DNA from 4 places in the Nocardia sp. NBC_00511 genome. Region 3 is predicted to be linked to each of the others. Evidence: riboswitches for the same ligand, from Rfam matches in the RefSeq annotation. Region 3 holds a riboswitch; each other region holds the start of a gene.

What was found. Region 3 has a riboswitch for magnesium ahead of OG300_RS22455 (ABC transporter permease). Riboswitches for the same ligand answer to the same signal wherever they lie in the genome.
Region 1: linked by a shared signal. The riboswitch ahead of OG300_RS41015 (NRAMP family divalent metal transporter) and the one ahead of OG300_RS22455 (ABC transporter permease) in region 3 are both predicted to bind magnesium.
Region 2: linked by a shared signal. The riboswitch ahead of OG300_RS09080 (hypothetical protein) and the one ahead of OG300_RS22455 (ABC transporter permease) in region 3 are both predicted to bind magnesium.
Region 4: linked by a shared signal. The riboswitch ahead of OG300_RS10920 (MgtC/SapB family protein) and the one ahead of OG300_RS22455 (ABC transporter permease) in region 3 are both predicted to bind magnesium.

Annotation. Positions count from the first base shown of each region.
Region 1 covers NZ_CP107849.1:8,800,466-8,805,462, forward strand. The annotation lists gene OG300_RS41005 (hypothetical protein) at 1-184, shown strand, start outside; gene OG300_RS41010 (hypothetical protein) at 291-1,916, shown strand; gene OG300_RS41015 (NRAMP family divalent metal transporter) at 1,958-3,724, opposite strand; M-box (ykoK) riboswitch at 4,083-4,262, opposite strand; gene OG300_RS41020 (hypothetical protein) at 4,538-4,997, shown strand, end outside.
Region 2 covers NZ_CP107849.1:1,922,799-1,927,795, reverse strand. The annotation lists gene OG300_RS09095 (ABC transporter permease) at 1-822, opposite strand, end outside; gene OG300_RS09090 (ABC transporter permease) at 822-1,673, opposite strand; gene OG300_RS09085 (NADP-dependent oxidoreductase) at 1,851-2,777, shown strand; gene OG300_RS09080 (hypothetical protein) at 2,823-3,512, opposite strand; M-box (ykoK) riboswitch at 3,813-3,984, opposite strand; gene OG300_RS09075 (DUF2231 domain-containing protein) at 4,052-4,540, opposite strand; gene OG300_RS09070 (SPFH domain-containing protein) at 4,764-4,997, opposite strand, start outside.
Region 3 covers NZ_CP107849.1:4,781,735-4,786,731, forward strand. The annotation lists gene OG300_RS22435 (hypothetical protein) at 151-342, shown strand; gene OG300_RS22440 (hypothetical protein) at 705-884, shown strand; gene OG300_RS22445 (DUF3558 domain-containing protein) at 890-1,405, opposite strand; gene OG300_RS22450 (DUF3558 domain-containing protein) at 1,402-1,929, opposite strand; M-box (ykoK) riboswitch at 2,059-2,228, shown strand; gene OG300_RS22455 (ABC transporter permease) at 2,559-4,316, shown strand; gene OG300_RS22460 (nitrate/sulfonate/bicarbonate ABC transporter ATP-binding protein) at 4,342-4,997, shown strand, end outside.
Region 4 covers NZ_CP107849.1:2,301,106-2,306,102, forward strand. The annotation lists gene OG300_RS10910 (nitrate/sulfonate/bicarbonate ABC transporter ATP-binding protein) at 1-1,004, opposite strand, end outside; gene OG300_RS10915 (ABC transporter permease) at 1,017-2,756, opposite strand; gene OG300_RS10920 (MgtC/SapB family protein) at 2,753-3,466, opposite strand; M-box (ykoK) riboswitch at 3,667-3,840, opposite strand; gene OG300_RS10925 (TetR/AcrR family transcriptional regulator) at 3,976-4,707, opposite strand; gene OG300_RS10930 (hypothetical protein) at 4,722-4,997, opposite strand, start outside.

The sequences.
Region 1 (4,997 bases), 4.0 Mb from region 3:
GCCTGACACCGAAGCGCCACAGCCCCATTCGTTCGGCGCACACGTCCTGAGCGCGGCCGATATCGAGCGACTCCCGTCCTCGGCCCGCCACCGCATCGCGGCCTACATCCACCTGCAGGTGGCGACCCTGGAGGAGTGGCCCGAGCCGGTCCTGCCCCCCATTCCGGAGCTCGACGAGCTGTAATCGTCCGCGCGACCGAGAAATCTTGGTCGTACAGCCAGGAAAGACCGTTCGATCCTGGCAATTTGCCCGATGGCCGCAGCCGCGCCACCTGGCATGGTCGGGCAGCATGAGGAAGAACGTCCCTGCCGCCCGCACCACCACGCTGCTGGCCGTCGCGCTGGCATTCGGTGCGCACACCACCGCATTCGCTGTGGCAGAACCGGATTCGAGCACCTGGTACGTCCGCGCCGGGGCGCCCGCCACCGGCACCGGTAGCGCCGACGCGCCCTTCGAATCCCTCGCTCGCGCGCAAGCCGCCTCCGGGCCCGGCGACACCATCATCGTGCAGGCCGCCGCCGCCGCGCTCGACGGCGGCATCGCGCTCAAACCCGGTCAGCACCTGGTCGGCGACGGACCGGCGGTGATCGGTGCGGCCGAGGGCATTCCGCTGCCACGCGTCACCAACACCACCCCCGGCAACGACGGTGACGCGGTGCGTCTCGCGCCCGGGGCGGAGGTGCGCAATCTCGTCATCGGCGGTGCCCGGCGCGGCGGCATCTACGGCGGCGACGCCGCCGACGTGCGGATCACCGGCAACGACGTCAGCGCCACCAACCAGCAGTGCGCCGACGGATTCATCATCGGACCCTTCGGCCTGCCGCCGACCCTGCCGCTGGGCCTGGCCGTCGGACCGATCCCGAACTTCCTCACTCTGAACAACGGCTGGGCCGCGATCATGACGGACTTCCACAGTGCCGCAGGCGAAGTCCGCATCGAGGGCAATGCGGTCCACGACACCGCCTGCGGGGACGGCATCGACGTCCGCGCCTTCGGCACGAGTCGGGTCACCGCCGAAGTACACGACAACACCATGCGTTCGATCAACCTCGGCTTGGCCAAGCTCTCGGTGCTGGCACTCGGCGTGCAGGCCACCGACGATGCCCAGCTCGATGGCAACCTGGGGGGAAACACCGAGACCGAGATCGCCACGCCCGCAACCTCACCGCTCAATGCCATGGCCGACAGCGAGGGCGTCTTCCTCAACGCGGCCGGGCGGGCCCGCATGGATATCACCGTGTCCGGCAACACCTTCCGTAACGGGTACGGGAACTTCTCCGCCAACGGCCTGGAATACGTGACCACCGACGGCAGCCCCGACAGCCGGGTCCGCGTGGTGGACAGCACCTTCGACAATGTCAGCGGCGACGTCATCGAGAACTACAACCTCAGCAGCGGAGGCGCCCACCAGTCGCTCACCCTGGAGAACGTCCGTGCCCACCACTCCGAATTTCCCGGCGCGATCCTGAACGGCCTGGTCCCGGCCAATCTCGGAACCTGCGTGGTGACAACCAATTTCGGCCGCACCGCGCAGACGAACCTGACCATCGCCGACTCCGACCTCGGTGACTGCAGCGCCGACGGCATCGGCCTGATCGCCTACACCCCGGCCGGATCCGAACCCAGCACCGCGCAGCTCACCTTCGACATCCACGACACCGTGGTCAACGGCGCTGCGGCCCAAGGCATCAGCGTCACCAATGTCGGTGACACCGCCGTCCTGCACGGCTCCATCACCCGCACCACCGTCGCCGCGACCCAGCAGGAACTCCTGCGAGCCACCAGTAGCGGCGGCCGGATCGGCAGCGCCACAATGGATCTCGACCAGCTCACACTGGACGGCAGGCCCGTCGACTGCCGGGCCGCCGCCACCTACGCGGGTGTGAATCTCGCCGACATCCCGCCCACCTGCTGAGCCGGTCACCCGAACTCGGCTCAGCCGGAAGGTGATTCGGCTCAGCCGATCGCCATGGCGATCTTGACCGCCACCAGGATCACCGCGACCAGCAGGTAGCCCCGCAGGGCGAGCATGCCGGTCGTGCGGGCGGGGGAGAAGGTGGGACGGGGGAGGGTGGCGAGCGCGGGGGTGCGCCAGGTGTCGCGGTCGGCCTGGATGATGGCCTTGCGCTCGGCCCGGGTCAGTGAGGTGGCGTTGAGCTCCTCGACCTGATCGGGATCGAGGTTGCCGAACTCCTGCGCGGTGCGCTCGACGGCGCGGCGGCGGCCGCGCTGCCAGGCGATCAGCATGCCCACCCCGCCCAGCAGGCCGACCAGCACGCCGCCGCCGAAGCTGTATTCCAGTGTGCGAGTGGTGAGTTCGGGGAAGAAGGTGGCCGCCGTCAACGCCAGCGACAGCAGCACCAGCGACCACACGATGACGCCGGCGACGATGTTCTGCCGCACCGTGTTCACCCACGGACCGAGCACCGCCCGGTCGTTGCACAGCAGCACCAGGAAGACGGTGGCCGACGGCAGCAGCACCCCGGCCAGCGCCTGCACGCCCTGGGTGAGCAGACCCAGTACGTGGTCGGGGCTGAACGACACCGCCGCGGCCAGCGCCAGCAGCGCGGCGTAACCGGCGTAGAAGGCGGGCGCCTCACTGATCTTCCAGTGCAGCGAATGCCGCTTGCCCAGAGTGTCGCCGAGCGCGTAGGTGGTGGCCAGCCCGACCGCGTTCGCGCCGATCAGCGAGGCGTCGAACAGCAGGATCGCGAACAGCGCGCCCACCGTCGGACCCGCGTGATCGTGCAGCGCCCGCGCCACCGCACCGGCATCGGCGAAGTTCCCGGCCGCGTCGGTCCCGGCCAGCCCGAAGGCGGCGGCCGCCATGATCGCGATCGCGCCCACCATCACCACCACGATCCCGATCCACAGATCGATGCGCTCGTAGCGGATCCAGCGCGGGGTGATGCGCTTGTCGACGATGTTGGACTGCTGGAAGAACAGCTGCCACGGCGCGACCGTGGTGCCCACGATGGCGACGATGAGCAGCAGCAGCGTCGAGTTCAGCCCGCCCGGGAACGACGGCAGGAATCCGTGCGCCACCTGAGAAGCCTTGGGGTGCACCAGGAATGCCAGCGGGAACATGATGACGTTGACCGCGATCAAGCCGAACAGCAAACGCTCCCAGCGCCGGAACGAGCCGCCCGCCACCATGGCGAACAGCAGCACCGCGGCCAGCGGCACCGACACCCACTTGGGCAGCCCGAAGTAGTTCAGCGCCATCGAGACGCCGATGAACTCGGTGACGATGGTCAGCGCGTTCACCACGAACAGATCGCCGACACTGAAAGCGCCCCAGAACTTTCCGAAGCGATCGAAGATCAGCCGCGCGTGCCCGACCCCGGCCACCGCGCCCAGCCGCACCACCATCTCCTGGTTCACGTACAGCACCGGGATCAGCAGCACCAGCGTCCAGACCAGGGCCATGCCGTAGTTCTGCCCGGCCTGCGCGTAGGTGGCGATGCCACCCGCGTCGTTGTCGCCGACCATCACGATCAGGCCGGGGCCCATGATCGCCAGCAGCATGCGCAAACGCTGCTTGCGGGAACGACCTTCGAGGGTGTCGTGGCGGCCGATGCTGCCCAGCGCGCCGACGATATCGCCGACGTGCGCGCTGTCCATGACGGCGCCGGTGGGCTCGGAGGGGGCGGTCACGGCGGGGGTGACCGCGGCGGGAACGGTTGCGGTGCGGCGGCTGGCGCCGTTCGCGAAGAAGGCCATGGCGCTTCTCTCGCTTTCATCATCAGGTGCGCGGGCGTGCGGAAAGCGCCCGGCGGCAACCGATTTCGGGCGCGACACGACCGGCCCGGGGCACGCGGGAACCACTCGATCGGTGCGAGAACACCGGTGGGGGGTGCGGCGTGGAACGGGTCAGGCGGCGACCGGAAGACGGCGGGCCGGGGACGTCGGGGCAGGGAACTCCGGTTTCGGATACGGACTATCGCCGGAACTCATTGTTCGTCCCTCACCTCCTTGCCGCCGTGACGTTCGGGGACGTCGCCTGTGTCCTCGTGACGAAGACCTGCTGTCCGACCACGCGCGGCAAGAGGGAAACGCGGCCACGCCGCGACGGCGTAGCCTCGCACCCCTCTCGTCAGAGCTTCGGCACTGCACGACGTATCCGGGGGCTCGCGGCCCGGGGAAGCCACTTCGGATCACCCCTTAATCCGGGGTGATCTGTCCTAACCCTGGGCGTCTCTCGACGTCGTCGGATCAGTGGCCTGTGTTCGTACAGGAGCCTCGCCTAGCGAGGTGCTGACTCGGGCAATGGTGAGCCTGCCCTACGGATAAGTCAAATCCAAGCCGGTCGGTTCCTTGTAATCCCTTGTGCCGCAAGCGGGTTCCGACTACCAGCCGGTCATCTGCCCATATTGATGTCCGTTTTGCGAGGAACCGGGCGCTCATATGTGCAACGAGTCACTAAAGGACATTCGTCCATTGCTCAGGGCCTGAGAACGAACTTAGAGTTTGCTTGTCAATTGCTGAACCTGCACGTGTTCCAATTACGCAGGACGATTATTTGAGGTGAATCACATGCGCGTCAAGGGTCTTGCTGCGATCACGGCGATGGTCGCCGCAGTTACTGTCGTCACTACCGGGGCTGTAAATGCCCAGCCTGCAACCGGTGATGTGGGTGCAATCCACTACACCGCGTCGGCCACCGATCAGGCCGCGACCATTACCACCGATATCGGTTCCATGGCTGTCGACAATGGTGTCTTCACCATCAAAGCCCCCGATGGAAACGTGGTTGCTGGAACCCAGCTCAATTTCCGTGTAGACGATTTCGTCTTCCCCATCTCCGCCGCGATCCGCGACAACACCGCGACGCTCACCCCGCTGTTCGACATGTCGCACGCGTCGTACCAGCCCGTCGCCCTGCCCTTCGAGGACACCGCCCCCTGGAAGACCCCGTACGACCGTGAGCAGGCGGCCTGGAACCGGATGAAGGACACCATCGCCATCGGCGCCACCATCGGCACCCTGGTCGGCG
Region 2 (4,997 bases), 2.9 Mb from region 3:
GATGGTCGCGACCATGTCGAGGGCGATGATCGACACCAAGCTGGCGCGAATGGCCCGCCCGGACCCGATCCCGACCCCTTCGGGGCCGCCGGTCGCGAAATAGCCCTGGTAGCAATGGATCAGGACGACCGCGACCGCGAACACCATCACCTTGATGGTCGCGGCCACCACATCCCAGCCCACCACGAACTGGTCGAAGTAGTGGTTGTAGGTGCCCGTAGGGGTGCCGTGCACGGTGGTCACGATCAGCGCGCACGAGTAGTAGCTCAGGATCAGCGCCACCACGAATGCCGGCGCGACAGCGACGATTCCGGCGATCACCCGGGTGGTCACCACGAACGGCACCGAGCGGATGCCCAGCGATTCCAGCGCGTCGATCTCCTCGGAGATGCGCATGGAGCCGATCTCGGCGGTCATCCGGCAGCCGGCCTGTGCGGCGAATCCGACACCCGCCGCGATCGGCGCGAGCTCACGGGTCACCCCGAACGCGGAGATGAGACCGCTCAGCTGTCCCAGCGCGAGCAGGTTGAGCGCACTGAAAGCCTCGATGCCGATGGACGCGCCCATGGCCGCACCCAGCAGCAGCATGAGTGGCACCACGCCACCGCCGATGATCACCGACCCGCGACCCCAGGTCATATCGGTGATCACCATGATCGTCTGCCGCCGGTAGTGCACCAGCGTGTACGGCACCGACGCCACCACCTGCCACACGAAACCCAGGACGAATCCCAGCGATTCGATGGGACCCCACGGCCGCAGGCGGCCGCGGAACCGGCTCGCCCAACGGAGTCCAGCCGGGGTGTACGGGGCTGCGGCCATCACGCCATCCTGACCGGAATGAACATGGTGACCACCTGGGTGATCACGGTATTGAGCACCGCGACCGCGGCCACCGACATCACCACCGCGGCGTTCACGCCGTCGGCGACGCCGCGCGGACCGCCCTTGGCCTCGAGCCCGCGCTGACAGGCGATCACCACCACCAGGAACCCGAAGATCAGCGATTTCAGCAGCGACACCCAGATATCGAGCGGGGTGGTGAACGCGCCGAACGACTGCCAGTAGCTGCCCGGCGTGACGTTCAGGGCCGCCACCGCGACCGCGAAACCCGAGGCGATGCCGACGAAGATGATCAGCACATTGAGCAGCGGCGCCACCAGCATCATCGCCGCGATCCGCGGAACCACCAGGCGCTGAACGGGATCCACGCCCATCACGCGCATGGCGTCGACCTCCTCGCGGATGGTTCGCGCGCCCAGGTCCGCCGCGATGGCCGCCGCGCCCGCGCCACCGAGCAGCATGGCGGTCGCCATCGGCGCGCCCTGCTTGATGACACCGAGCCCACCGGCCGCGCCGATCATGGAATCCGCGCCCAGCTGGGACACGATATTGCCGACCTGCGCGGAGACGATGACGCCGAACGGAATCGCCATCAGCACACTCGGTATCGCGGTCACCCGAATCAGGAACCAGGCCTGGGCGAGGGTCTCGTGCACCTGGAATCGCAGCCGGGCGGCATCCTTCGCGCCGATGTAGACGGCATCGATTCCGATCCGCAGGGCCCGGCCCAGCGTGGCCACGCTCGACAGCACGGTCTCGGCGAAATTCCGGCGCAGGACCTGTCCCGCACCTGGTGTTCCGCTCGACGATTCGTCGCTGGCCCGTGTCACGCGGCAGAACGTATCATGACCTGAACCACATTCTGGACACTATTCCAGAAATCTGTTCGGTCTCATGCGCGACAGGTGTCAGGTTCTCGTCGTCGATGACGGATCATCAAGCGACACTGCATGTTCCTCGCCGAAGCGGTGCTTGAAGTTGCTGCGCGGACGCTGAAGACTGCCCCTATGAAAGCGCTACGCATCCATCACCGCGGCGGCCCCGAGCTGTTGGTCGTCGAAGACGCGCCTCTCCCCCGGCTCGCGACCGGCGACGTGCTCGTTCGGGTCGAGGCGGCCAGCTTCGTGCCCGACGAACTCGACTGGCCCGGCACCTGGACCGATCGCGCGGGCCGCGACCGCGCACCGTCGATCCCCGGACACGAGATCGTCGGCACCGTCACCGAAGTCGGCTACGGCAGCACCGGATTCGAGGTCGGCGACCGGGTGTGCGGGCTCACCGACTGGCACCGCGACGGGTCGATGGCCGAGTACACGGCGGTCGAAGCCCGCAACCTGGCGCTGCTGCCGAACACCCTCGACACCGACCAGGCCGCCGCCCTGCCCCTGGCCGGACTCACCGCCTGGCAGGGGCTTTTCATCCACGGCAGCCTGCGACCCGATCAGTCCGTCCTGGTGCACGGCGGCGCGGGCGGCACCGGCTCTCTCATCATCCAGCTCGCGAAACACGCAGGCGCACAGGTCATCGCCACAGGTCGCCCGAATGCCGAGAAGCTGGTCGCCGACCTGGGCGCGGACCGCTTCATCGACCTCACCGAAGACCCCGAACTGTCCACGGCGGGCACGGTGGACCTGGTCTTCGACACCATCGGCGGCCCCCTCCTCGAACACTCCGCCGCGGTGGTGAAGCCCGGCGGCACCCTGGTTTCGATCACCGCCCCGCCCCCGATCGCTCCCGCCGACGGCCGAGCCGTCTTCTTCATCGTCGAGCCCGACCGCGACCAGCTCCGCGAACTCCTCCGGCTCGCCGCCGCAGGCGACCTCCGCCCCCAGGTCGGCGCGGTGCACGACCTCGACCACGCGCGGGAAGCGTTCCTGCGCAAGCGAACCGGCCTGCCGGGCAAAGCTGTCGTACATATCGCACCGTCGAGGTAGCGTGGCCCGACCTTTTCGGCGGTAGCGGCGAGATTCCGATCGCCCTCACATCGCCGCCACTTCCGCCGGAGAGACCTGAGCGGCGGCGGGGGCCGCGGGGACGTTGAGTCGTTGGAAGAACTGGATCGCGCTCACGATCCCGACGGGGAGGCCGATCAGTACGGTGCCCGCGGCCGCGCCGAGGGCAGCGCCCGCAGCGGCTCCGGCGAGACAGCCACCGACCCAGCCCGGTACGAAGATCGGGGTCATCAGTGCGGCGGGCACGATGGCGCCCAGGACGCAGCCGCCGACGCCACCGACCAGGGTGCCGATCAGGGCTCCGACGCCGGTGGCCAGGCCGAATTGGGTGCCGGCCGCGGCCAGGGCGGAGTCGAAATCGGCCTGCTGGTCGACCGGTTGCAGCATGGTGATCGGCTTGGCCAGGGCGGCGTCGGCGCTCGGGGTGAGGGTCGCGGTATTACCGTCGATGGTTGCGGCAATCGGGAACTGCTGACCGTCGATGCCGTAGGCCAGGGGCAGAGTGGCGGCTACCGCGCCGGTGGGGTCGAGGACCTCGAATCGGCCGTCACGGGTCGAGAGGCTGCCCTGATCGGTGTGCACCACAACGGATTTGCCGACTGTCCTCGCGGTCCAGTCGATGCCGGGTGCGGGAGCCGCGGTCGCGGCGGGGATGTCGCAGACGAGTGCGCCGAGGGTGACAGCGGTGATCGCGGCGAGGGTGGTGAAGTTTCTCATCGGTGAATCAACCTTCGAATTTCGGGTTCGGTGAATTCGAATGGGGTGAAAAGGCCAGCACGAATTACACGGCCGCGCAACGGTAATGCGGACGCGTCGAGGGTCGCGAATCAACGCGACGGGAATTTCCGGTCAGGCTCGTGTGGCGTGTTTCCACCCGCAATCGGGTGAGTGGAACGAGTGACTCGGATACGGACTGTCGCCGGGGGCCATGGGTCGTCCTCACCTCCTCGCGGCCGGGGCGCACGGGGGCGCCGTCACGGATGCACACGAGGATTCCGCGCAGGCAGACGCCTCGCGCGGGCACCTCTCTCGTCAGAGCTTCGGCACTGCACGACGTATCCCGCTGCGCGGGAAGCCACTTCGGGTGACCCCTTAATCCGGGGAAACCTGTCCTAACCCTGGGCGTCTCTCGACGTCGTCGGATCAGTGGCCTGTGTTCGTACAGGAGCCTCACCTAGCGAGGTGCTGTAATTACGTCGCACAGCTTTGCATTACGAAGCCCTATTCGTCAATTTTCCGATTCACGAGAAGTCCGATTACTGCTTCGGCGCTTCGCGTGCCGGTTTCGCGGACACGCCGTGCCATACCGATCGAGAGCCGGACTCCCCGATCCGATACACCTGCACCGTGGCCGCGACACTCGCCGCGATCGCCAGCACCGCGACAGCGCCCACGAGCACCCGCGACAGCGCCCGCCCACGCGATTCGTACACGTGAACCACCGCCATCAGCACCGCCACGATCAACAACCCGGCCGCGAAGTAGATGAACGTGTCACCGAGATGAGTGTGGGTGCGCAGGTCCGGATTTCGCCCGACCCGCTTCTCCAGCCACTCGCCCGCATCCGTGGTGATCGGGGTGAGAACCGCCACGAAGGCGGCCAGCACGAGGTTGAGCCAGACCAGGCGGCGACGAGCCGCGGGCCACAGCGCGGACAGGATCACCAGCACCGCGGTCAACGGTGCCAGCACCACGATGAAGTGCACGAACAGGATGTGGGCCGGAAGGCCGTTGAGCGTCGACATCGGGAACTTTCTCTGGGCAGACCGGACGCGGCCCAACCTTGCACATATCCGCTGAGAACGCGCTGAGATCGCTGCCGAACGTCGAACGGCTTCGCGCGAAACGCCTCGGAGGGCCGACCCCAGCCCTACTGACGCGGTGCGGGCCGTACCGCGTCCACGATTTCGGTCAGCTGGGTGATGATGCCGGTCAATCCCGTGGCGTCGCCACCGATTTGGACGGACTTCAGTTCGGTGGGGGTGGGGAGGTGGTCGACGATGGCGGGGAGGGATTGGACGAGTTGGGCCTGGATGTTGGTGGCGGTGCGGCTGTTGGCGTTCTCGATGCCGAGCTTGTCGTGTTCGCGGGCGGTGCGGCGGAATTGCTCGACGGCGTCGCGGTCGAAGCGGGCGGCTTCGTTGCGGTGTTCGACGAGACCACCGCCTCCTTGATCTGCACGGTGACGATATTGAGCCCGAG
Region 3 (4,997 bases):
TAGCAAGGTTGGCGTGCCCGGCACCGAGTTGGCGTCTTCGGAACTCCCCTGCGCCGCAGGCGGAAAGAAAACTGGACGGAAACGCCACGACGCGCGACCTCGCGCACCCGCACGACCCATCCGGACCGGTACTCGATTGGAGCTTCGCCCGTGCCCCACACCGCAGAAACCGCCACCGCCTATGTCGTCACCGCTATCGAGGCCAAGGGCACGGCCACCCGGCACGACTTCGACGTCCCGGCCATCGTGAGCACCACCCACAGCCTCACCGAGAGCTGGGATTTCGACCGGGTCGACCCGGCCATGTTCTGGAACATCGTCGCCACCTTCCTGGAACACTAGGCCACGTTCCGGCCGTTGGGGCGGTGCGCCGCCAGTTTTTACGCCCGGTGTGATCTACGGGCGGAATGCGTAAATACCCGTGCGGCGCCTTGACTCGGGACGAGCCCCCGGGCCACTGTGGTCTGGCAGCACGAACAGCGACGTCCACGTGCGTCCCGGCGGCGAGGAGGTGAGAAACGACCATGACATCCGATGACAGTCCGTATCCGAGTCCGGATCACCAGTCGATTCCATTCACCGCTCGCTGCGGCACCGTGCACGCCTGAGATCCCCGCACCCTCTTCGACCCGCACCACTGCGTGCGGGCCTTCGGTGCGCACGGAAAACGGTGCGGCAGCCTGCATTCCGTCAAGGAGGCCATCATGGCAGTCATCGCTTTCCCGACCCGCGACACCACCACCGCCCTGACCGTCGGAGCGTTCTTCCGACGCTGGCGCGGTCGGGCGCGACTTACCGATCAGGAGCGCGTCAACATGCGCGCCGCCCGTCCCCGCACCGCGATCTACAACGCGTCGCTGGGCGGGCACCCCTACCACTGGTGACCGATCTAGACCCCGTCGACCGACAGCGTGGCCTGCATCAGCGTCATGGCCGCCGCGCACGGATCCGGTTGTGCCGCATGGTCTCGGTTCTGCACCCACCAGGTGACGGTGCCGGTATCGGCCACCGTCACCGCGCAGGTATCCGGGTTCGCCGGGTCGCGCCAGTACATGCCGCCGTAGTGCTTCACCACGATGCGCTCGATCTGGTATCCGGTCTGCGCGGCGATCTCGGTCTCCCGGGACAGGGTGTCGTCGCGCAACCAGGCGTAGGTGATGTCGACCGGGCCGCCACCGGCATTGGTGGCGGTCCAGTCGCAGATGGTGGGGTTGCGCTGCTGGTGCAGCCCCGTCACGGTGATCGAGCTCGCCAGCTTCTGATCGTCGAGGGGGCCGCAGCCCGCCAGGAAGTTGGGATCGTCGGCGGGGCGCACCTGGTCGCCGGAACCACCGTGCGAGCAGCCCGCCAGACTCGCGATGGTCAACGCCGCCAGCGTGATTCGCGACCACCCTCGCCGGTTCATCCCTGTCCCGCCTTCGTCAACGTGCTCGTGGCGAGCTGTTCCAGGGCCTTACACGGTTGCGGCCGTGCGGAATCCGCGGCGGCGGTCAAGCTCCAGTCGACGAAGTCGGTGTCACCGAAGGCCACGGCCACCTCGCACGAGTTGTCGGTGTGCCATTCGATGCCCGCGTCGCCCGCGACCTGCACGGTGGCGGGGGTGCCGGTGGTGATCTCGGTGCGCCGCGCCTGCAGGGGGCTGCCCCGGAACCACTGGAACACCACGGCGTAGTCGCCGCCGGCGGCGGGCTGCCAGGCGCAGCTCATCGGATTGACCGCGATCCGGTGCAGTCCGGTCAGACCCGTGTCCTGCGCGACCTCCGCATCGGTGACGCCGCCGCACAGACCGACGGTGTTGGCCGACGGCGACACCACCGCGGGCACGACCGAGGTGGTCGTCGGCGCGGCCGACGGCGACGACCCGCCGCAGCCGGCGACCATCACCCCGATCAGGGCGATACCCACCGCCGCAGCTCCTGCTCTCACCACGCCGACCAGCGTAGGCGACACACCCGCCCGGTGCGATCGACCGGACTGCGGTCGGTTGCTGTGACATATCGCTCCACCACTGTGAATACGCGATCTTTGACTTATGCACAGCATTTCACTAGGTTCGATATCGCACCTCGATAGGCGAGGCTCCTGTATGAACACAGGCCACTGATCTGACGACGTCGAGAGACGCCCAAGGTTAGGACAGATTTCTCCGGATTAAGGGGTTATCCGAAGTGGCTTTCCGACGCGGAACACGTCGTACAGTGCCGAAGCTCTGACGAGAGGGGTGTCCGTCCCTACCCGAGTGTTCCGGGCGACCTCCCCCACGTGCGCTGACCCATCGCGCCGACCAGGAAGGAGGCCGAGCACCATGACGACATCCGACGACGATCCCGGATCTACCGGCGGGCCGGTCCCTCCCGGATCGGGCCGCTGACCCTCCCGTTCCACAATTGCTGAATTCACGGTGCCCATTCGGCGCACCGCATATTCGTGTGCGCAATTCCGCGAATGAATTCGGATATCCACCGATCTCATGACCCGTCCGCACGATCGTGCCCGGCGGTATTCGATGCTGCCCGCATATCCCCGCGCGGCGGCGGTATTCACGAGAGAACTTCCCGATGACCCTCGAACTCGCAATTCCGAATCGTCCCGGCACGACGCCGCGGGCACCCCGGGCACACGGGCGGCTGCGCACGGTCGACTACCTGATCGTGGCCGCCGCGGTGCTGCTGATCCTGGTGGTGCTCAGGCTCTTTCGCGACATGTCCGTCCCCTGGACGCCCGACGCGGCCGTCGGCTCGGTCTCCACCGACGCGGCCGAACTGCCCTACTACGCGGCCCGCACCACCCTGCGCATGTTCATCGGCCTGGTCGCCTCCATCCTGTTCAGCCTGGTCGTCGGCCAGTGGGCGGCACGCTCCCGGCGGGCGGAGAAGGTGCTGGTCCCGATGGTGGACGTGCTGCAGTCGGTGCCGGTGCTGGCCCTGGTCTCCATCACGGTGACCGCGTTCGTGGCCCTGTTCCGCGGCTCCTACCTGGGCGCGGAGGCGGCGTGCAGCTTCGCCATCTTCACCGCCATGGCCTGGAACATGACCTTCGCCTACTACCAGGCGCTGCGCACGGTGCCGCGCGAACTCGACGAGGCCGCCCGCATGATGCGGCTGACCCGCTGGCAGCGCCTGTGGCAGTTGGAGATTCCGGCCGCCATGGTGCCGATGATCTGGAACGGAATGATGAGCTTCGGCGGCGCGTGGTTCATGCTCGCGGCCTCCGAGGTGATCACGGTGTCGGGCCGGGACGAGGCGCTGCCCGGCATGGGCAGCTTCATCGCGGCCGCCACCTCGCAGGCGCAGGTCGGCACGCTGATGCTCGGCGCGCTCGTCATGGTGATCACCATCGTGCTGGTGAACGTGCTGTTCTGGCGGCCGCTGACGGCCTGGGCCGAGCGGTTCCGGGTGGAGAACACCGAAAGCGCTTCGGCACCAAGGAGTCTCGTCCTGGACCTGCTGCGTCGCAGCACGGTGCCGGGTCGGCTCGCCCGCATGCTCCGGCCGGTCGGTGAGGGGATCGACCGCGGGATGCGGGTGTTCGGGCGCAGCACCCGCTCCGCCTACGACGACCGCACCGGCAGCCGAGCCGGGGACGTGCTGTTCTTCGGACTGCTGTTCGCGGTGCTGGCCTGGGGCACCTGGACGCTGGCCGCCTACTTCGAAAGGACCGTGGGCCTGGCCGAATTCGGGCCGACCGCGCTGCTGGGCCTGGCCAGCCTGTCCCGCGTGATGGTGCTGCTGGTGGTGTCCACCCTGGTGTGGGTGCCGGTCGGGGTGTGGATCGGCATGAATCCGCGGATCTGCCGCTTCGCGCAGCCGGTGGTGCAGGTGCTGGTGAGCTTCCCGGCGCAGTTCCTGTTCATCTTCGTGATCGCGGCGCTCACCTACACGGGCATCTCGCTGAACTTCGGCGGCATCGTGCTGATGGCGCTGGGCGCGCAGTGGTACGTGCTGTTCAACGTCATCGCGGCGGCCGGGCAGATTCCGACGGACCTGCGCGAGGCGATGGACGATCTCGGCGTGCACGGGGTGCAGCGCTGGAAGTCGTTCATCCTGCCCGCGATCGCACCCGGCTACCTGGTCGGCGCGATCACCGCGTTCGGCGGCGCGTGGAACGCCACGCTGGTCGGCGAGGTGGTCGAGGCCGGGCACACCCGGATGGAGGCCTACGGGCTGGGCGCGTACATCACCAATGCCACCGCCGACGACGTCTTCGCCAAGGTGCTGCTGGGCACCGTGGTGATGAGCATCGTGACCGTGAGCATCAACCGCCTGGTGTGGCGGCGACTTCAGCGCCGCACCGAAGCGCGATTCTCCCTGAGCTGAAACAACTTTCGAAAGGAGGACCATCGTGTCCACCGCAATCGTGACCGTCGACCGCGTCACCAAGACCTTCACCAATCCCTCCGGGGAGCAGCTGCCGGTGCTCTCGGAGGTCTGCCTGGAACTGCGCGAGGGCGAAATCGTCGCGCTGCTGGGCAAATCCGGGTCCGGCAAGTCCACGCTGTTGCGCATCATCGCCGGGCTGGTGCAGCCGTCGGCCGGCTCGGCGCGGCTGCGCACCAGCGAGATCACCGAGCCGAATCCCAGTACCGCCATGGTGTTCCAGACCTTCGCGCTGCTGCCGTGGCTGACCGTGCGACAGAACGTCGAGCTGGGGTTGCGCGCCCGCGGCGTCGCGGTCTGGGAGCGCGAGGAGCGGGTCACCGACGCCATCGACATGATCGGGCTCGACGGCTTCGAGAACGCCTATCCCAAGGAGCTTTCCGGCGGGATGCGTCAGCGGGTCGGGTTCGCTCGCGCGCTGGTGGTGCAGCCGGAGGTGCTGCTGATGGACGAGCCGTTCTCGGCGCTGGACGTGCTGACCGCCGAGAACCTGCGCGGTGAGCTGATGCGGCTGTGGGACGAGACCGCGTTCCCGACCAAGACCATGCTGATGGTCACCCACAATATCGATGAGGCGGTGCAGCTGGCCGATCGAATCCTGGTGCTGGACAACAACCCCGG
Region 4 (4,997 bases), 2.5 Mb from region 3:
CCGGAATCCACCAGCAGGAAACCCAGCAGCGCCGCGGCGTCCACGAGCGGCATCAGATCATCGAGCTCGAAATTCAACTCATCGGCGATCACCGGCAGATCGGCGCGCCCACTGTTGCCCTGCACCAACTCCAGCAGACCCGCGATCCCGCCCACCGAGGCGTCCGGCAGCGGCACCGCGAACGGGGTCGCCGTATCCTGCGGTGCGGCAACGGTTTCGGTGTCACGCCCGGTCAGCAGACCGTAGATCTGATCGACCATCGCCACGAACGCGGGCGCACGCCGGTTACGCGGGCGCGGCTGCTCCACGACCACCTCGGCGATGATGCGGCCCGGATTGGAACCCAGCACCACCACCCGGTCGGCCAACTGCACCGCCTCCTCGATGTTGTGGGTCACGATGCACACGCATTTGGTCGGAAAGTCCTCCGTGGCCCACAGATTCACCAGTTCGGTGCGCAGATTCTCCGCGGTCAACACATCCAGCGCCGAGAACGGCTCGTCCATCAACAGCAGATCCGGCTCCAGCACCAGCGCGCGAGCGAAACCGACGCGTTGACGCATACCACCGGACAGCTCCTTGGGATAGGCGCTCTCGAACCCGTCCAAACCGATCCGGTCGATCGCCTGCAACGCGCGCTGGCGTCGCTCGGCCGGAGCGATACCGCGCGCGGCCAGACCCAACTCCACATTGTCCTGCACGCTCAGCCACGGCATCAGCGCGAAGGACTGGAACACCAGGGCCGCACCGGGATTGGTGGCCCGCAACGGCTGCCCGCGATAACGCACCTCACCGCTGGTCGGGGCCAGCAGTCCGGCGATCAACCGCAGCATCGTCGACTTGCCCGAACCCGAACGGCCCAGCAACGCCACGATCTCACCCTCGCGCAGCTGCAGGTTCACCTCGTCGAGGACATTGAGCCGTTCCCCGGACGCACCGGTGAACGACATGTCGATAGCGCAGAGCTCCATCAGGATCTCGCCGCCGGCAACAGAATTGGTCACGACATGCTCCTCTCAGAGCGAGTAGCGGCGCTGCGCGAGCGCGTACATCCGCCGCCAGAACCCTCGATTGATACCGACCACGAACGCGCTCATCGCCAGCACGCCGACCAGGATGCGCGGCGAATCGCCGGCACGGGTGGCCTCCGCGATATAGGAACCCAGACCGGTCGCGGTCAAGGTGGTGTGACCGTAGGTGACGATCTCCGCGACGATCGAGGCGTTCCACGCCCCACCCGCCGCCGTGATCGCACCGGTCACGAAACTGGGAAAGATCGCCGGCAGGATCAGCTTGCGCCACCACAGCATGCGCGGCAGCGCCAGACTCGCCGCCGCCTCGCGCAGATCATTGGGCACCGCCGAGGCCCCGGCGATCACGTTGAACAGGATGTACCATTGCGCACCCAACGCCATCAGTAAGATCGCCGCCCACTGCAGGCTGGCACCGGTGTACACCAGTACTGCGGCCACCAGCGGGAACAGGAAGTTCGCCGGGAACGACGCCAGCACCTGCACCACCGGCTGCGCCAAACGCAGCACCCGCGGATTCAACCCGATCCACACCCCGATCGGCACCCACACGATCGACGCGAAGATCAACAGCACGATCACCCGGCCCAGCGTGATCACACCCAGCAACAGTGCGTGGGCCACCTCGTGGTAGCCGACCGTGCTGCCGATGTAGCGGGCCATCGCGATCAGCCCGGCGAGCACGCCCGCCCCGACGATCACCGTGAACGCCACATCCCCGGCGCGACGACGCGCCACCGGCACGTAGAGGGGATGCTCGGCCAGCCCGAACACCCGCATCGCGCGGTCCATCGGAAACACCAGCCGCCCGAAGACCCGCCCCAGCAGGCCCGGAATGTGGCTGCGGCGCAACAGATCCAGCACCAGGCTGCGGCCCTTGTCCGAGGACGCGGTGTCCTCGACCCGGAAGCGCTCCGCCCACACCGTGATCGGCCGCCAGAACAGCACGTTCACACCGATGATCATCACGATCATCACCACGATCGCGAGAAATACCTTGCCGGTATCGGAATTCGCCGACGCCGTCGCCACATACGACCCGATGCCCGGCAGCACGTACTGGCGGTTGTTGACGCTGATCGCCTCGGCCGCGGTCAGGAAGAACCAGCCGCCACCGAAACTCATCATCGCGTTCCACACCAGCGGGAACATCCCCGAGGGCACATCGACGCGCCAGAACCGCTGCCAGCGCGACAAGCGCAGATTGCGGGAGGCCTCATCGAGTTCGCGCGGCTGCGACACCAGGCTGTGATGGAACGCGAAGGTCATGTTCCAGGCCTGCGAGGTGAAGATCGCGAAGATCGAGGCGCACTCCAAACCCAGTGACGAGCCCGGGAACAACGCGATGAACCCGGTCACCGTCACCGACAGGAAACCCAGGATCGGCACCGACTGCAGAATGTCGAGGATCGGCAGCATCACCTTCTCCGCACGCGGCAACCGCGCGGCCGCGGTGGCGAAGACGAAGGTGAACACGATCGACAACCCCAACGCCAGCAGCATCCGCAGCAGCGAACGCGCCGCATAGAACGGCAGCTCGGAGGCGTCGGTGGAAATCGTTGCCGCAGGGGCGTTCTCGTCGAAGGGCACATGCATGCCCGCCGAGATCTTCACCACGATCCAGATCAGCACCGCCGCCGCGGCGAACACCGCGATATCCGCCCAGCGTGAGCGCGGCCGATCCAGTGCTCCGCGTGAGGGATACGAGTGCAGCGGAGTGCTCACTGCTCGACCTCCACCGGCGCCGGCACGGTGCGCCAGCCGACACTGGTCACCGACGGCTCGAGGCTCAGCCGGCTCACCGCGGCCTCCATCTGCCGGTCGTCGCGGCGATCACCGGTCAATTCCGCGCGCACCTGTACGCGGCCGGGCTGGGTGTCGTGGCTCGAGACCGACACCAGTCGGAAATCGGTGCGCGTCAACGACTGCACCAGCAGTGCGCGCACATGCGCCTCGTGCGAATCATCGGTTTCGGCGGTGAACGCGTAGAGCGCCTCGTGGGCTTCGGGGCCGTCGGCGATCGGCCGGTCGACTGTGCGCGCCACCGTGCGCAGCGCGGTATTGACCACCACCACCGCCACGGTGCCCGCGACCGCCGTCGACCACATGCCCGATCCGGCCAGCGAACCCACCGCCGCCGAACACCACAGGGTCGCCGCGGTGTTGAGGCCGCGAATATTGAATCCGTCGCGCAGGATCACACCCGCGCCCAGAAAGCCGATACCGGAAACGATCTGTGCCGCAACCCGAGTCGGGTCGGCGTTACCGCCATTGAAGCCGTGCGCCGACAGCAGCACGAACAAGGTGGCCCCGGCCGCGACCAGCGCGTTGGTGCGCAGCCCGGCCATGCGCGCCCGGAACTGGCGCTCGAATCCGATCACCGCACCCAACCCGACACCGGTGGCGAGTCGGAGCAGCATTTCCCACGTGGTCATGACGGTCTCCTAGCAGAGACGGCGCACTCGAAACCGGACGCTACAGGCACAGCACGGCTGTGCAGCGGAATTCGGGAGTGTCGCCGAGTGAACGATTGGCTAACGGGCATATGTCTGATCCGTCGGGCACGGCAACCACCTCCAGGACCAGCTCGAGCACACGCGCCAGGGGAGTGGGACCGGCAGGAAACGCCGGGTACGGTAACCACCCCTCGTAAGACCTTCAGCACTTCACGGCGTAAACCCGTCCAATGGCGGGAGCCGGTCGGGGTATCCCCTTAGCTCGGGGAAACCTGTCCTGATCCGGGGCGTCTCTCGACGTTCGGGATCGCCGGCCTGTATCCGTGAAGGAGCCTCAGCTAACGACGGCACCTTGCGACAGCGAGTAAACACCCCCGGCGGCGATCGAGCAACTCGACAGCACGAGGGTGTAAGCAACCCGTCAACGCCTCAGCGCGACCACCACCGCGATCCGATAATGACTCGCGGTGGCCCGCGCCCGCGGACTCTCAGTCGCGGTACATGCCTCGATAGGCGGCGATGATCGCCACCAGATGATCGATGATCTCCTCGCGACTGGCACGCAGCGTGCCATTGAGCCACGCCGAGAACATGCCCGCGTTGCCGCTGGCCATCGTCACCGCCGCCAGCCGCCGCCGCACCGGATCCTCGATATGGGAGAACAGATGATCCTGGATGAGCCGGGTGAACACCGGCATCACCGCGATCGTCGTCTGCCCCAACCCCGTCGAGGAATACGGCTCCACCAGAAACAACCGCGACTTGCGCGGATCGGCGAGCACCTTGTCCACCAGCAACTCCGAGAGCGCCCGATCCCGGCTCGGATCATCGGCCACCGCGAACGCCGTCATCGGCCCCAGATACTCCTCGGCGATCAACCGATACAGCACATCGAGCAATTCGTCACGGCTGGAAAAGGATTCGTAGAAATAGCGGTCCGTCAGATTGGCGCGCCGACACACCGCCCGCATCGTCACCGCCCCGGCCCCGGACTCCCCGATCAGATCCAGCGCCGCCTCCAACAACGCCCCACGCCGCGCCTCGCGACGCTCGGTCAGGGTCGTCCCACCCCAGATACGCGGCTCGGACTCGGAGGGCGGCTGCTCGGTCTGCACCGGAACCAGGGTAATGCCCGCACCGACCACCCCACGCGCACCCGCCGTTGACCGCCACCGAACCGCGCTGGGCCGGTGCCGGTCGCCCGCGGGTGGCACCGGCATCGGTCGGATCGTGCTCAGCTGCTCACGATGCAGGCGCTGCCGAGGTTGATGCCGGTCTTGACCGTCAGCAACGCCCACTGCGAACCGTTGTAGGACCAGGCCTGCACATAGTGGGTGCCGGTCGAGGTGGGGGTGAAGCTCGAGGTGGCGGTGCCGCCGGTGCCGAGCGAGAACTGCTGGGGGCTGAAGGTGGCCGAATTGCTGTCGTAGAGCCAGACGTATTCGTTGGGGCTGCCGTTCACGGTGACCGTGTAGGAGCAGTTGGTGCCGTAGCCGCCGCCGATACTCGA